Formosa sp. Hel1_33_131: one gene and its partners. The protein of the gene in region 1 binds, or shares a complex with, the protein of each later gene. Links are inferred from orthologs where the notes say so. Each region holds a gene or a part of one and is shown in the gene's direction. Other genes may lie near its edges.

Region 1 (2,950 bases):
CAGCACCTAAGATTAAAAAATCAGAAGCCGATAAATTAAGGGTATGAAGATCTAAAACCGTAGGGTTCTCTAGGTTTTCATCTGTTAGCAAAAACTTGCTGTTGTGTATTCGAACCTCGCTTGATGATAAAAGAAACTTATCGGGAGGCAAAAAATCACTGCTTTTTTGTGAATTCGTTAGCGTTATTGACTTGTCAATCTTTTTAATTGGATTATTTTCATCAAACTTAGCAACAAAAACATCTAAATTCGTATCAACTTCCCCCTTGTAGTTTTTTATGTGAAAAAACAGATCGTACAAATCGATGTCTGCAAATGTGAGTTTACTATCTGCGAGTTTAACAAAACTTAAAATAGAACTGTTTAATTCAGTAATGGAAATCAAGGGGGCATCGTAATGATCCTTAATGAGAATGTTTTTAAGTTCCACATCGCCATTAAACTGAAGTCCTACTTTTTCTATTTTAATAGCAGTCCCGTAGGTCTCATTAATTGAATTGGTGGCATAACTTCCTAGACGTGTTTGGACCGTTGGAATGGACAACACCAAGACCAATAGCAAGAATATCAGCACGAGGGCTGTTACAAATTTTATCAGTATTTTAAAATAGTTCTTGATAAGCGAGACTGGTTATTTTATTTACAATTTAACTAATTATCCTAAAATTTAAACTACCCAAAGCATTTATTTTAGTGCTATTTTTTTTATTTCTTTGCAGTTGTCCTGTTAATGGACAATGTAAGTCGTTTATTTTAATACAAATTAAACGAATATTATCACTAAATCGTCTTAATGCGCTCAAAAAATACATACATTTTAGGAATTGAATCTTCTTGTGACGACACGGCAGCGGCCATTCTGTGCAATGGAAACGTACTGAGTAATGTTGTTGCCAACCAAGCAATCCATCAAAAATATGGTGGGGTGGTTCCAGAATTGGCTTCAAGAGCGCATCAGCAAAACATCGTTCCTGTGGTCGATCAGGCCATTGAACAAGCAGGGATTTCGTTAGCAGACCTCAGTGCCGTGGCATTTACGCAAGGCCCTGGATTGATGGGGTCTTTGTTGGTAGGGACTTCATTTGCAAAATCATTGGCTTATGGACTCGACATTCCGTTAATCGATGTCAACCACATGCAAGCTCATATTTTGGCACACTTTATTGAAAATGAAGATACTGAAAAACCTGAATTTCCATTTCTAGCGATGACCATTTCTGGTGGACATACGCAAATTGTGCGTGTCGATGCTCATTTTAAAATGACGGTTATTGGCGAAACGATTGATGATGCCGTTGGAGAAGCCTTTGACAAGAGTGGTAAAATTTTAGGACTCGGCTATCCTGCTGGCCCCGAAATTGACAAACGTGCAAAATTAGGAAACCCGAAAGCGTTTAAGTTTACGAAACCTAAAGTAGCGGGGCTCAATTTTAGTTTTTCAGGGTTAAAAACAGCGATCTTATACTTCATACAAAAACAGCTGAAAGAAAATCCTCAATTTATTGAAGAGAATCTGGATGATGTGTGTGCGTCCATCCAATATACCATTGTAGGAATTTTGATGGACAAACTAAAATTAGCTGTCAAAGAAACGGGAATCAACCGCATTGCGATCGGCGGCGGTGTTTCTGCAAATTCAGGAATCAGAGACGCTTTGAAAGAAGCTGAAAGTCGCTATGGTTGGAAAACCTTTGTGCCTGCTTTTGAATTCACAACGGACAATGCCGCAATGATTGCGATTGTAGGGCATTTAAAATATTTAGAGAAAAATTACGCGGATCAAAGCATTATGGCTACGGCTCGACTTAAACTATAACTCAAATGCAATTATTCTACAATTCAGAGCTGGAGGCGTCTACAGAAACTTTTAACTTTTCAAAAGATGAAAGTCGTCATATTGTAAAAGTATTGCGGAAATCTACGGGAGATTTGCTTCTAATCACCAACGGAAAAGGGTGGATGTTTGAAGCAGAAGTGGTCATCCCAAACCATAACAAATGTGTGGTTACCATCTTAAAATCAACCTTTGAAGCGCCAAGATCTTATACAATTAACCTAGCCGTTGCACCCACAAAAATGAACGATCGTTACGAGTGGTTTATCGAAAAAGCCACTGAAATTGGCGTGGATCAAATCACACCAATTATTTGTCAGAACAGTGAGCGAAAAGTCATCAAAACAGAACGGTTTGAGAAAATCTTACAATCTGCGATGAAACAATCGCTTCACTCCTATTTGCCAACTTTGGCTCCCGCCATTCGTTTTTCTGATTTCATAAAAACAGCTCAAGAAGGTTCTAAATTTATAGCGCACTGCGAAGACGGAGAGAAATTAAAATTTAAAGATCAAATCAAAGCTGGAGAATCCATCACGATATTAATTGGTCCCGAAGGCGATTTTAGTCCCAAAGAAATTGAGGAAGCTTTGAAACATCAGTATATTCCTGTATCTTTAGGAGCGTCAAGACTTCGCACCGAAACGGCTGGAATCGTGGCGAGTCACACAATTCAACTTTGCAATGAATAAACGGTATGTATATATATTTTTGATTTTAGGAATTCACTTCTGTGGAAGTCAAAATTTAGCGGTTTTAAAATATGATGGCGGAGGCGATTGGTATAGCAATCCGACAGCTTTAAAAAATTTAATTCAGTTTTGTAATTCCAACATTCAAACGGCCATGGACGCCAAACCCCAAACCGTGGAAGTGGGAAGTGCTGCTATTTTTGAATACCCGTTTATACACATGACAGGTCATGGGAATGTGGCATTTTCAGAATCTGATTCCGAAAATTTAAGAGCCTATTTATTGTCTGGTGGATTTTTACATATTGATGACAATTACGGCATGAAGCCTTATATTTTAGAAGCTCTAAAAACAGTATTTCCAGATAAAAAGATGAGTGAAATTTCTTTATCACATCCGATATACAACAGTGCGTTTTCGTTC
Region 2 (3,083 bases), 2.3 Mb from region 1 along the record:
AAATTCTTTTATCACTTAAGAAAAACCTAGATCACAACAGACTAGTTTCAGAAAAAACATCTTCTAATTACTTACAAGAATTTCGTAAAATATCTATGAATTTAAATGAAATAAATTCATTTGAAGAATGGGAACAACTTTATAAAAAATTAGTGTTTTGGGAATTAGAGTTAGAATCGTCCAACGATGCCACCATGAGTGAAATATTAGACGCTCAAAAAATGGAAGCAAATCAACAATTTGGACGCTTTATTGAGAAGTTTTATCCCGATTGGTTTGAGGACCACCAAGCGCCTGTGATGTCTCATACCCTCTTTAAAAATAAGATTGCAAACGAGCTTAGCGACTCCCAGCCTACCTTGCTTATTGTTATTGATAATTTAAGATATGACCAATGGAAAATACTGGAACCTACAGTAAACAACCACTATAAAACACAAGAAGAAAGTTTGTATTACAGTATTCTTCCAACGGCGACTCAGTACGCTAGAAATGCAATATTCTCAGGGTTAATGCCTAGTGAAATGGAGAAATTATATCCTCAGTATTGGAAAAACGATACAGATGAGGGTGGTAAAAATTTATTTGAAGCCGAATTTTTAGAAGCGCAATTAAAACGCTTAGGGCTTTCACATTTGAAACATGAATATATAAAAATCACGAATTTAAGAGCAGGAAAAAAACTATCGGAAACCTTTAAAACAAAAGCGCAGAATGACTTAACCGTTTTGGTCTATAATTTTGTGGACATGTTGTCCCATGCAAAAACCGAAATGGAAGTTCTGAAAGAACTTGCTTCCAACGACAAAGGCTACAGATCGCTTACCAAGAGTTGGTTTCAAAATTCGCCCTTATTAGAGATTATCAAACAAGCCAAAGAGCTTAATTTTAAACTCATTATCACTACAGACCACGGAACCATCAACGTAAAAAATCCTTCTAAAGTCGTTGGTAATAAAGACACCAGTCTTAATTTACGCTATAAAACAGGACGCAGCATTTCTTATGAAGGAAAAGATGTGTTGGCAGTAAAAGATCCTAAATCAATTCACCTCCCTTCAGCAGCAATGAATAGCACCTTTATTTTTGCCAAGGACAATCTGTTTTTTGCATATCCAAATAATTACAATTACTATGTGAATTATTTTAGAAATACCTATCAACATGGAGGCATCTCTTTAGAAGAAGTCATTATTCCTTTTGTGGTTTTAAATCCTCGCTAAAATGACTAAAGAACTACATTTCAAGCTCGAAGAATTAGCAGAAGTCGCGCAAACAATTCTGAAAAATGCGCAGTCCAAAACACTGTTGTTTTATGGAGAAATGGGCACAGGAAAAACAACACTCATTAGCGCCATGGTCAAAGAAATGGGTGGAGCCGATACTGCTTCCAGTCCCACATTTTCCATTGTGAATGAGTATAAAGTTACAGAGGATACCGTCTATCATTTTGATTTTTACAGACTCAAAAACCAATATGAAGCATTGGACATGGGAATTGAAGATTATTTTTGTTCTGGTGTATGGAATTTTATCGAGTGGCCTGAAAAGATTGAAAATTTACTTCCTGAAAACGTCACTGTTTTAGAATTGTCCCTTGCTGAAAATGGCGGTAGAATTCTCAAACTCTCAGAAAAAAAACTTTCTTAGGGGTGATCAAAAAAATAATTGTAAATTAGATGCTTTATACTAAAGGCTATGCATAAACCAACTTCCCCTTTTACACGAGAACAATTACTTCCGAAAGAAGAAACTTTAGAATTGACGAAGGAAAAAGGAGCCTTGTTTATTGGCATCCCAAAAGAAACCTCTTTTCAAGAAAAAAGAGTGTGTCTCACCCCCGATGCCGTTTCGGCGCTGACAAGCAATGGACACCGTTTATTGATTGAATCTGGTGCGGGAGACAATGCCAGTTTTGAAGATCATGAATACAGCGAAGCGGGCGCAGAAATATCTAAGGACAGAGCGAAAGTATTTGCCTGCCCTATAATTCTAAAAGTTGAACCTCCAACTTTAGAGGAAATTGCCCTATTAAATCCTAAAGCACTTTTGATTTCTGCACTACAATTAAAAATGCAGCATAAAGAATATTTTAAGAAACTCGCCGAAAAACAAGTCACAGCATTGGGGTTTGAATTTATAAAAGATCAAGAAGGAGCGTTTACTGCGGTGCGCCAACTGAGTGAAATTGCAGGCTCTGCCTCTATTCTAATCGCCTCAGAAATTATGTCCATTACAAATGAAGGCAACGGTTTGATGTTTGGGAACATTAGTGGTGTCCCTCCAACAGAAGTGGTGATTATTGGTGCCGGAACTGTTGGTGAATTTGCAGCACGTGCTGCCATTGGACTCGGAGCCAACGTCCGTGTGTTTGATAATTCGATCAGCAAACTCCGTGCCTTGCAAGCGAATATTGGTCGAACGATTTACACGTCGACGATGCAACCTAAAAACCTTCAAAAAGCATTGATGCGTTGCGATGTGGCTATTGGAGCGGCAAAAGGAAACAACAGAGCGCCTATTTTAGTGAGTGAAGCATTGGTAGAACAAATGAAGCCAGGATCTGTGATTATAGATGTCAGTATCGATATGGGCGGCTGTTTTGAAACCAGTGAAGTTACTTCTCATGACAACCCCACTTTTGTAAAACACGATGTGATACATTATTGTGTCCCTAATATTCCGGCGCGTTATGCACGAACTTCCTCAGTGTCAATTAGTAATATATTTACACCCTATCTTTTGAAAATTGCAGAAGATGGAGGGATAGAAAATTCACTAAGATTTGACATGGGATTAAAAAATGGATTGTACTTTTACCACGGCATTTTAACGAATAAATCTGTAGCCGATTGGTTTGGTTTAGAGTACAGCGATGCCAATCTTTTAATCTTTTAAAATTAATAAATGAAGCTTGCTTACCGTTTTGTCTTTTACTTTGGAGGCTTCTCCATAGGATTGGTCTTTTTAATGTTTTTTTTAAGTGGAAAAAAAACAAGTTGTGCCTACGGCCCTGATGCGCGTGTATTGAAAAACATTCAAATTAAGAGTCTTAAATATTCTGAATCCGTTCAAGAGCAACT
Region 3 (2,994 bases), 1.1 Mb from region 1 along the record:
TCAACTCACAATTCTTCAGGACAATGTTTCTATGACCGTTGTCAATGCATTTCTAAATATTTTATTCAACAAAGAGAACCTTAAAATTGCCATAGAACAAGTAACGATCAGTCAGAATCAACTGGACCAAATCACTTCTCAAGTAGAAGCGGGGATTAAACCGAGCTCTGATTTATTTGATGCGGAAGCCACTTTAGCATCTAACAGGTCAAGTGTTGTAAATGCAGAAAATAGTTTAGACTTATCGCTACTAAGTTTAAGTCAAAGTTTGCAAGTTTCCCCTCTTGATTTTGACATTCAAGAGATTCAAATTAATTTAACTTCTGCGTCCTTAGCTTATGATTCATACGATGAAATCTTAGCGTATGCTTTAGACAATCGTGCAGAAATTAACAATGCAGAATTAGGGATAGAAAACACTGATTTTGGATTGAAATTAGCGCAAAGTGCCTATGCCCCTTCATTGAGTTTTGGGGCAGGTTTAGGGTCGTCATATCAACACAGACAAGGAGAACCAGATACGAGAATTCAATTTGTAGAAGACCCAAATAATCCAAATAATACTATTGAAAAGATTGTGCCCTATGGTTTTGGGACCCAATTAGATAATAACTTAGGGTATAATTTAGGATTCAATTTAAGCATTCCAATTTTTAATGGGTTTAAAACAAAAGCCAATGTGTCGAAAGCTAAAATTAATAGAGAAAAAAGTCTTCTTAATTTAGAGCAAGCAAAGCAAAACATTACAACGACAATTACACAAGCATACGCGGATGCAAAAGCTGCTTTGAAACAATACGAAGCATCTAGGTTTTCAGTCATTAGCCTAGAAGAATCATTTAAAAATGTTCAAAATAAATTTAATCTTGGAGCCGCAACTTCCTTTGAAGTTGAGCAGGTAAGAGGGCGCTTAGTAAGTGCAAAATCAACCTTAATTAATTCAAAATATAACTTTGTGTTTCGTTCGAAAGTCTTAGACTTTTTCATGGGCAAACCATTGATTCCATAATTTATGGCATACATTTTAAACATAGAAACTTCTACAACGAATTGCTCTGTGGCATTATCCGAAAACGGAGCAGTTATAGAATTTAAAGAAGACAACAGTCTAGAGTATTCCCATGCGGAACGCCTCCATATCTATATTGACGAAGTTCTTAAAACAGCAAAGGTTTCTAAAAACCAACTCGAGGCCATTGCGATCAGCAAAGGCCCTGGCTCTTATACGGGTTTGCGAATCGGCGTTTCTGCCGCTAAAGGCTTGTGTTATGCGTTGAGTCTTCCTTTAATTTCTGTGCCCACTTTAGAAGCCCTTGCACATCAGGTTGAGAACCCAAAAGGAACCATTGTTGCGATGCTTGATGCAAGACGTATGGAAGTATATTCAGCCATTTATGATGCGGATTATAATGAAATTCGCAGCACGGAAGCTGAGGTATTGACTTCTGAATCGTATCAAGAATTATTGGAATCGGCTCCTCTTTATTTTATTGGAAATGGCGTGGCTAAAACCAAAGATATCATCACGCATAAAAACGCACAATTCATCGAAGACAAATTGCCTTCAGCAAAACAAATGTGTGCGCTTTCTTATGATAAATTTAAAACAAATGATTTTGAAGACGTTGCTTATTTTGAACCTTTTTATTTAAAAGATTTCATCGCCATTCCTTCAAAAAAATAAGGCTTATCCTTTTTTGTGAATTTCGACCACATGTGGATAAGGAATTTCGATACCCGCAGCATCCAATGCCTCTTTGCAGTTTTCTGTAATCTCAAAATAAACAGTCCAATAATCTTCCACGGTACACCAAGGACGAACGGCAAAATTTACGGAACTATCAGCGAGTTCAGAAACATTAACCGTCGGGAGAGGTTCTGATAACACTTTAGAATGCGCAGTTAAAACCTTCAACAGTACTTCTTTAGTTTTTTTAATATCTTCACTATAACCCACTCCAATTGTTAAATCAACTCTTAAGGTTCCTTCGGCTGAAAGGTTGACAATATTGCCATTTGCCAAAGTACCATTAGGGATAATGACACGTTTGTTACTTGGAGTCAAAATTTGAGTTGTAAAAAGTTGAATGTCTTTGACAACGCCTATTTCTCCCTGAGCATTGATTAAATCGTCCACTCTAAAGGGTTTGAATAAAATGATCAAAACACCTCCAGCAAAATTTGCTAATGACCCTTGTAAAGCAAGTCCAAGTCCTAAACCTGCAGCTGCCATAACGGCCGCTAGCGCGGTGGTGTCTATACCAAGTTTAGAAATCACAGCGATGAGTAATACCGCTTTTAATCCCCAGCCTAATAAATTACTAAGAAAGGCTTGTAAGGTATTATCAACGTGACGCGAGTTTAGGAGTTTATTAATTAAGCGAAGAATAAATTTAATTGCATACAGGCCAACAATCAGTAAGGCTAATGCATAAAGTACTTTTGGCGAATATTCAAGCAGTAGGTCTTTTGCAGTGGTTAGGTATTTTTCCATAGTTAAAAAATTTAAGATTTGGGGTTAAATTAATGTTTATAAAGTATTTAAGTAATTAACAAATGTAATTAAATCAGCTTCTCTGGACAACTTAATCTTGTTTGAGTTAATGAAATCTAATATAATTTTTGAGTTCTCAGGGAAAAGTGCCTTTGCAAGTTTCTTTTTCTTGGTAGGCAACAATACAGCCTCTTTATTGGCAAGTTTGATATACATGCGATCTTTCACAGTTTTATACATCGCAGGTTTGGGAGCATCATAGCCCGTTTTAGAAGCCTGTTCTTCAAAAAATACAATTCTATGTTTCTTTAATATGAGGTTCTCTCCTTCCTTGTTTAGTTTCACGAAATACCCCTTTTTTTGATGGCCAGTATCATCGGTGTAACTAAAAATATGATAAGATTCATTGGTCGCTGTAAACGTTATTTTAACCGAGGCATCATTTTTATTTAAAGCATACACGGTATTGTCGGCACCTTGAAACTCCATTTCATCGTCAT

The links. The genes of interacting proteins can lie anywhere in the genome.
Region 2: the proteins of tsaD (region 1) and tsaE are in contact, whole or in part, in a crystal structure (PDB 6N9A), measured with the Thermotoga maritima proteins. The link is inferred for Formosa sp. Hel1_33_131 from one-to-one orthologs. Residues at the interface, in WP_004082750.1 of Thermotoga maritima: Cys10, Asp11, Arg49, His50, Leu82, Gly84, Gly135, Gly136, Glu154, Thr155, Leu156, Asp157, Asp158, Ser159, Glu162, Asp165, Lys166, Arg169, Leu170, Tyr175, Lys213, Thr214, Leu217, Tyr218, Gln221, Arg222, Asn324; in WP_004082108.1 of Thermotoga maritima: Leu37, Gly38, Lys46, Lys57, Val59, Lys60, Ser61, Thr63, Phe64, Thr65, Leu66, Met67, Val69, Pro71, Tyr82, Arg83, Leu84, Asp86, Asp88, Phe89, Asp93, Ile128, Asp130, Glu131, Arg134.
Region 3: the proteins of tsaD (region 1) and tsaB are in contact, whole or in part, in a solved structure (PDB 4WQ4), measured with the Escherichia coli proteins. The link is inferred for Formosa sp. Hel1_33_131 from one-to-one orthologs.

What each region holds. Positions count from the first base shown.
Region 1 is NZ_CP017260.1:2,305,615-2,308,564, reverse strand. What follows is about bases 1-2,804. They hold tsaD (tRNA (adenosine(37)-N6)-threonylcarbamoyltransferase complex transferase subunit TsaD), read left to right. Parts: upstream 1-793; coding sequence 794-1,816; downstream 1,817-2,804. Other genes in these bases: FORMB_RS10655 (DUF4159 domain-containing protein), read left to right, coding at 2,519-2,804; FORMB_RS10660 (16S rRNA (uracil(1498)-N(3))-methyltransferase), read left to right, coding at 1,822-2,526; FORMB_RS10670 (translocation/assembly module TamB domain-containing protein), read right to left, coding at 1-574. In the rest of the region: more of FORMB_RS10655, read left to right, coding at 2,805-2,950.
Region 2 is NZ_CP017260.1:28,649-31,731, forward strand. Bases 1-2,937 are described here. They hold tsaE (tRNA (adenosine(37)-N6)-threonylcarbamoyltransferase complex ATPase subunit type 1 TsaE), read left to right. Parts: upstream 1-1,224; coding sequence 1,225-1,650; downstream 1,651-2,937. Other genes in these bases: FORMB_RS00145 (T9SS response regulator signal transducer PorX), read left to right, coding at 1-1,223; FORMB_RS00155 (alanine dehydrogenase), read left to right, coding at 1,699-2,898; FORMB_RS00160 (hypothetical protein), read left to right, coding at 2,908-2,937. Also shown: more of FORMB_RS00160, read left to right, coding at 2,938-3,083. UniProt on the Escherichia coli protein: Required for the formation of a threonylcarbamoyl group on adenosine at position 37 (t(6)A37) in tRNAs that read codons beginning with adenine.
Region 3 is NZ_CP017260.1:1,166,453-1,169,446, reverse strand. What follows is about bases 1-2,848. They hold tsaB (tRNA (adenosine(37)-N6)-threonylcarbamoyltransferase complex dimerization subunit type 1 TsaB), read left to right. Parts: upstream 1-1,012; coding sequence 1,013-1,684; downstream 1,685-2,848. Other genes in these bases: FORMB_RS05205 (hypothetical protein), read right to left, coding at 2,531-2,848; FORMB_RS05210 (mechanosensitive ion channel family protein), read right to left, coding at 1,688-2,494; FORMB_RS05220 (TolC family protein), read left to right, coding at 1-1,009. Also shown: more of FORMB_RS05205, read right to left, coding at 2,849-2,994. UniProt on the Escherichia coli protein: Required for the formation of a threonylcarbamoyl group on adenosine at position 37 (t(6)A37) in tRNAs that read codons beginning with adenine.